DNA from 2 places in the Comamonas thiooxydans genome. Region 2 is predicted to be linked to the other one. Evidence: predicted binding sites of a transcription regulator. Region 2 holds the regulator's gene; the other holds the start of a gene.
What was found. The regulator FNR, encoded in region 2, switches genes on or off when oxygen is low (the NO sensors DNR and NnrR bind a similar motif). The targets are predictions, from matches to a motif close to TTGATNNNNATCAA.
Positions count from the first base shown of each region.

Region 1: a site for FNR is predicted at 1,688-1,701, ahead of CTR2_RS13995 (PHA/PHB synthase family protein). Genes of this name have one in related genera too.

Region 1 covers NZ_AP026738.1:3,055,129-3,058,535, reverse strand. Annotated here, with positions in the region: gene maiA (maleylacetoacetate isomerase) at 1-488, shown strand, start outside; gene CTR2_RS14005 (purine nucleoside phosphorylase YfiH/LACC1 family protein) at 499-1,416, shown strand; gene CTR2_RS14000 (hypothetical protein) at 1,333-1,647, opposite strand; gene CTR2_RS13995 (PHA/PHB synthase family protein) at 1,852-3,407, shown strand, end outside.
Region 2 covers NZ_AP026738.1:2,146,550-2,149,956, reverse strand. Annotated here, with positions in the region: gene hemN (oxygen-independent coproporphyrinogen III oxidase) at 1-704, opposite strand, end outside; gene fnr (fumarate/nitrate reduction transcriptional regulator Fnr) at 973-1,695, shown strand; gene CTR2_RS09870 (hypothetical protein) at 1,759-2,022, opposite strand; gene CTR2_RS09865 (FixH family protein) at 2,287-2,592, opposite strand; gene ccoG (cytochrome c oxidase accessory protein CcoG) at 2,719-3,407, opposite strand, start outside.

The DNA of each region.
Region 1 (3,407 bases), 910 kb from region 2:
GGCACTGGCTCACGCAGTCCATGGCCATCATCGAATATCTCGATGAGACGCATGCTGAAACACCATTGCTGCCCAGAGATGCACTGGGCCGTGCCCATGTGCGCGCATTGGCGCAGATGGTGGCTTGTGAGATCCATCCGCTCAACAATCTGCGCGTGCTCAAGTATCTGGTGCATGAAATGGGTGCAAGCGATGAAGCCAAGACGGGCTGGTATGCGCACTGGGTGCGCTCCGGCCTGGAAGCTTTCGAGCGTCAACTGGCGCTGCTGGATGCCGAACGCATGGCTGATGGTTTGCCGCCCTCGGAGTTATGCTGGGGCGATGCGCCGACCCTGGCCGAATGCTGTCTGATTCCGCAGATCTTCAATGCCCAGCGCTTCAATGTGAATCTGGACGGACTTCCGCGTCTGATGGGCGTGGCGGAGCGCTGCAATGCGCTGCCGGCTTTCCAGCAGGCTCACCCTTCGGCCTGTCCGGATGCGGAGTGAAGAGGGCGCCATGAGCAAGACCTATAGGCCGGGCCCTCCGGACCTCTGGCCCGACTCCTGGTTGGTCCCTGACTGGCCGGCTCTGCCCGGCGTGCATGCCATCTGCACCTCGCGCGAGGGCGGCGTCAGTCAGGCACCCTGGGGCAGTATGAACCTGGGCGACCACGTGAGCGACAACCCCGCTCACGTGCGCCGCAACCGTGAACTGTTCAACGCGGTGCTGCAGACCCGTACCCCCGGTGCCTGCACGGCGTTCTTGCAGCAGGTGCATGGCGTGGATGTGCTGACGCTGGACGCAGGCAATGTGGCCGAGTCCAATGGTGCGGCCTTCGATGCCTGTGTGACCGATGATGCAGGCGTGGTCTGCACCGTCATGGTGGCGGACTGTCTGCCCGTGTTGCTGGCCCATGATTCGGGGCTGGTCGTGGGCGCGGCCCATGCGGGCTGGCGTGGCCTGGCCGGCATGCCTCCCGGCAGACAGCAGTCTGAGGGGCCGTTGCCGGGCGGTGTGCTGGAGATGCTTTTCGAGTCTTTTTCCCGGAAAGTGCAGGCGCAGCCATCGCTTTCAGCGGCCGATACGGAGCCGTTCCGGATTGCCGCCCGCACCCAGGCCTGGCTAGGCCCATGCATAGGTTCCGAGTCTTTCGAAGTGGGGGGCGAAGTGCGCGATATCTTCGTGGCGCATGACGCCGAGGCGGCACGACACTTTGTGCCGGTACCGGGCAGCAGCACCAAATATCTGGCCGATCTGGCGCAGCTGGCACGCCAGCGGCTTGCTGCATTGGGCATTGCTGCGATCTTCGGCAACGATGGCAGTCTGCCCTGGTGCACGGTCAGCAATGCATCACGTTTCTTCTCGCACCGGCGCGACGCCGCCCGTCTGGGCGGCAGCGGGCGGCTGGCTGCCAGTATCTGGCGCGACGCCTGAGCCTGGGCTGGGGGGCGCGTGTTCTGCAGCTAGCGCTTCCTGTTCCTGCCGGGCCTTGAGACGGCGCTTCCTGGCCGGCGTGCCCAGTATGTAGAGCACGATGGAAAGTGGCAGCAGACCATAGAGCACAAAGGTGAAAAATGCACCCAGCAGGGTGCCGCCGGGGCTGGCGGCCTCGGCGATCGTCATCATCACGACAACGTACATCCAGGCGATGGCAATGAGGTACATGGTGTTTCTGTAATGAGCCAGAAAGCATGCTGGCTCCGGGTTGCTTTGTGTCAAAACAGCTTCACAACGACAAAATGAGGCCGCTTCTTGTCGGAACTGCCTGGCACATAGGTGACAATGCCGCCGTGTGAGCCGTATTGCAGATTCCGCAAGCGTCCCCAGACCCTGAGATCGTCGGTCGCTTGCCTTGACTAGGATGTAAGCATGAATTTTGACCCGAGCTGGGGCCAGGCTGGCCAATCCATTCAACAATTCTGGCAGGAGCAGTGGAGCAAGAGCCTCCAGACGCTTCAGCAGATGCAGTCCGGTGCTCCCATGGGGCTCAGTGCCGTGCCAGGTCTGGGGGCTGCACCCAACCCTTGGGCTGGAATCATGGATGCCATGCAATCGGCCATGCCCCAGATGGCAACGGGTTCGGCTCAGGCGGTGCAGTTCGATGCGGCCAAACTGCAGGGGCTGCAGCAGGAATACCTGCAGTCGGTGCAGTCGTTGGCAGATGGCAAACAGATTCAGGCCCTGCTGGCCAAGGACAAGCGCTTCGCCAAGCCCGAATGGAGTGCCAATCCCGTTGCATCGATGGCCGCAGCCAATTACCTGCTGGGCAGTCGCATGCTGACCGGTATGGCCGAAGCGGTGCAGGGCGATGAGAAAACGCGCAATCGCGTGCGTTTTGCGGTCGAGCAATGGGTGGCGGCCATGGCCCCCAGCAATTTTCTGGCGCTGAACGCCGATGCGCTCAACAAGGTTGTTGAAACCAAGGGCGAGAGCCTGGCTCAGGGCATTGCCAATCTGCTGGCGGACATGCGCCAGGGTCATGTCTCCATGACCGACGAAAGCCTGTTCACCGTGGGCAAGAACGTGGCGACCACCGAAGGCGCAGTGGTTTTCGAGAACGAGCTGTTCCAGCTCATCGAATACAAGCCGCTGACTGCCAAGGTGTTCGAGAAGCCTTTTCTGATGGTGCCACCCTGTATCAACAAGTTCTACATTCTGGACTTGCAGCCGGACAACTCCGTCATTCGCTATGCCGTCAGTCAGGGGCATCGCACCTTTGTGGTCAGCTGGCGCAATCCCGATGAAAGCCAGGCGCACAAGAGCTGGGATGACTACATTGAAGATGGCGTGCTCAAGGCTGTGAGCACGGTTCAGGATATCTGCGAGGCGCCGCAGATCAATGTGCTGGGTTTCTGCGTGGGCGGCACCATGCTTTCCACTGCCATGGCAGTGCTGGCTGCACGCCATGCCCGTGAGCATGGACAGCCGCAAGCTGCCAAGGCCCGCAGCAGCCGCGCTGCGGCTGCAAAGACAGGCAACAAGACTGCTGCGGCCAAGGTGGAGGCCCATGTTTTTCCCGTCGCCAGCATGACACTGCTGACCACATTGATCGACTTTCGCGACACAGGCATTCTGGACATCTTCATCGATGAAAACATGGTGCGCCTGCGCGAGATGCAAATGGGCAAGGGCGGGCTGATGAAGGGCCAGGACATGGCATCCACCTTCAGCTTTCTGCGCCCGAACGATCTGGTCTGGAACTATGTGGTGGGCAACTACCTCAAGGGCGAGACGCCGCCGCCATTCGATCTGCTTTACTGGAACAGCGACTCCACCAATCTGCCCGGCCCGTTCTACGCCTGGTATCTGCGCAATCTCTACCTCGAGAACAATCTGATCAAGCCCGGCGTGCTGACCGTGTGCGGCGAGAAGATCGACATGAGCCAGCTCAAGATGCCGGTCTATATCTACGGCTCGCGCGAGGA
Region 2 (3,407 bases):
AGCTCATTGACCTGTGCCAGCGTGCGCGCAAAAGACTCGGGCGTTTGTCTGGGCAAGCCGTAGATCAGATCCACATTGATGGAGACAAAGCCCAGGCGGCGTGCCTCGGCCACCAGCGCAAATACTTGCTCGGCGGGCTGCTCGCGGTGCACCGCTTTCTGCACCGCGGGATCAAAGTCCTGCACGCCAAAGCTCAGTCGATTGAACCCCATGTCCTTGAGAGCTCTCAGCCGCTCGTTGCTGACGGTGCGCGGATCGACCTCGATGGAGTACTCGCCCGCGGGATCCAGCTTGAAATGCTCACGCATCAAGACCATCAGCTGCTGCAACTCTGCATCGCTGAAGAAGGTCGGTGTGCCTCCGCCCAGATGCAGCTGGCTTACGAGCTGGCCTTTGCCGCAATGCTCGGTATGCATGGCCAGCTCGCGGCTCAAGTAGTCCAGATACTCGGCAGCCTTTTCATGATGCTTGGTCACGATCTTGTTGCAGGCGCAGTAATAGCAAAGCGACTCACAGAACGGCACATGCACATAAACGGACAGGGGCAAAGCGCGCGAGCCAGAATGCGTCTTGCGCTGCTTGAGTGCCAGTATGTAGTCGTCTGCACCAAAAGCCTCAACAAAACGGTCGGCTGTTGGGAACGATGTGTAGCGTGGGCCGGGGATATCGAAGCGGCTCAGCAACTCAGGTGTGACTGCGGTCATAACTGGGAGTTAGGGTGCGCCCACACTCTGTATGGAGCATATTTCAATGGAAATCAGATCCTGAAAATCATGCCCAAAATAGGCAAAAGCGCATGTTTTTGAACGAATATAGGCAATGTGCCCCAAGGCAATCACCCTGTCCTTGATGAAAATCAAGAGACCTCAAGGCAAGTGCTGCGACAATTTGATCCATCTCATCTTCAACCACGAGGTCAATGACCAGCGCGACTCTCCACTCTGTGTCTGTCTGCGCCGTTGCTAAAAGCCCATGAATCTTCAGACCATCAAAGCATCCTGCTCCAACTGCAATCTGCGTGAACTGTGCATGCCCATGGGCCTGGACGATGAACAAATGGAGCGCATTGACGAGATTGTGGCCACGCGCCGCAAGGTCAAGCGCGGCGGGCTGCTGTTTCGCAATGGCGAAGAGTTCACCTCGCTGTATGCCATTCGAACCGGCTTCTTCAAGACCAGCGTGGCCACCGAAGACGGACGCGATCAGGTCACAGGCTTTCAGATGGCTGGCGAAATCATTGGTCTGGACGGCATCGTCAACGACCACCACACTTGTGATGCCGTGGCTCTGGAAGACGCCGAGGTCTGCGTCATGCCGTTTGACAAACTGGAGCAGCTCTCGCGCGAGGTCACGGCCCTGCAGAACCATGTGCACAAGGTCATGAGCCGCGAAATCGTGCGCGAGCATGGCGTGATGCTGCTGCTGGGCAGCATGCGGGCCGAAGAGCGCCTGGCGGCCTTTGTGCTGAACCTGGTTCAGCGTCTGTCGGCACGCGGCTTTTCCAAGTCGGAGCTGGTGCTGCGCATGACGCGCGAAGAAATCGGCAGTTACCTGGGCCTCAAGCTCGAGACCGTGAGCCGCACTTTCTCCAAATTTGCAGAGGAAGGCATTGTGGAAGTCAAGCAGCGCCACCTGCGCATCCTGGATACCGAGGCGCTCAAACGCATCGTCAACAGCCAGCAATGTCAGAGCTGAACCAAGTCGGCAGACACTCTCAGGACAAAGCCCGCGGACAGCGGGCTTTTTTGTCTGCGCGAGTTACTCGGGCAGAGGCTCCGAAACGATGCCGCCATTGAGATCGCTGACGGAGCGCCCCAGCATCACCGTCATCGCACCTCCGACCAGGGTCACGACCCAGAAGGCAAAAAAAGCGACCGTATAGATGGCCTGGCGCGACCAGTCCAGGGGGGAACCCAGCCAGTGCACATCCAGCGGATCCACAAAGGCGAAAACCACCATCTCCATGATTGCCGCCGCCAGAAAGGCCGGCCAGACAATCCACATCCAGCGTCGAGCATCCATCCTGATTCTCCTTGGGCTGTGGGCTTGGTCATATTTTGCACAACAGTGGTGACCGTTCATGCAGGACTTCGGGCATGCACCGTGGCGGGAAACCCTGAATTGCTCTCTTTTCAGTAGCATCCTGCGCTATCTGAATATCAAAAAACCATTTACGTCTACATCAACGTTATACGGAGCATGCGCACCACGCTCTGATTTTGATATCGGCAACAAAAAAGGCCGCAAAAGCGACCTTGGCGGAGCAAGGAGCAAGCTCCGGAGCGCTCAGCGATCCAGCGGATGGTCCTTGGCTGGCGTGGCCGCATGATTGCGGCCGGTGACTGCTGGGGCCAGGCTTTTTTCACTTTCGCTCAGGCGCTGGTTGATTTCCATGCCATGGCGGTAGTAGTCAGGGTCAATCACGGGATCGGGCCTGCTCAGTGCGATGTATGCCGTGGCAAAGCCGGCAATCACCACGATTACCGGACCGGCGATGATGAGCCAGACATGGGCAAACTTCCACCAGGGCTTGCCGTCCTCGGGGTGGATGATCTTGGCCGTTTGCGAGACCTTGGCTTGTGCTGCCGACATGATGAAACCTCTTTCCAAAATTCTGGCCACCCAGGCACACATGGCAGGGTGGCATAAATTGTTGCCGATTGGCGGTGCCCTTGTCCGGCCTCCGTGATGGCTCACGAAAACCGGCAAGACCTGGCATTAACGCGGCACCAGGAACACCGTCTTCTCGGAAATACGCCCTGCTCCGGCAGTCACTGCGTCCACATTGAAGTGTACGGGGTGCGAGCCGGGAGTTGCTGAGCCATACGGAATCTGCAGCCGCACTGCAATGCCGCGTGTCTCTGCAGGGCCAACGCTCACTTCCTGCTCGGATGCGACTTCCAGATTCTCCAGGCCCACGGCGCTGATACGGTAGCGCTGCTCGGACTCGGTGGCATTCATGATCTGCAGACGGTAGACGTTCTCCAGCTTGCCGCCCGCCACGATGCGCGAAAGCGCAGCACGATCGCGAATCACGTCGACCTTGAGCGGCTCGCGCAGCACCAGACTGGCGATCATGGCAGCGCTGAGGGCCACCAGCACGGCTGAGTAGATCAGCACACGCGGACGGAAAATGCGGCGAATCATCTGCACCTGCTTCCACGCCTTCGCCACGGCATTCTGAGTGGTCAATCGGATCAGGCCACGCGGATACTCCATCTTGTCCATCACGGAGTTGCAGGCATCGATGCACAGACCGCAGCCGATGCACTCGTACTGCAGCCCTTTGCGGATATCGATGCCCACGGGACAGACCTGAACGCAAAGCTTGCAATCTATGCAGTCCCCCAGGCCCTGCGCCTTGTAGTCAACGTCTTTCTTGCGCGGGCCGCGAGCTTCACCACGTT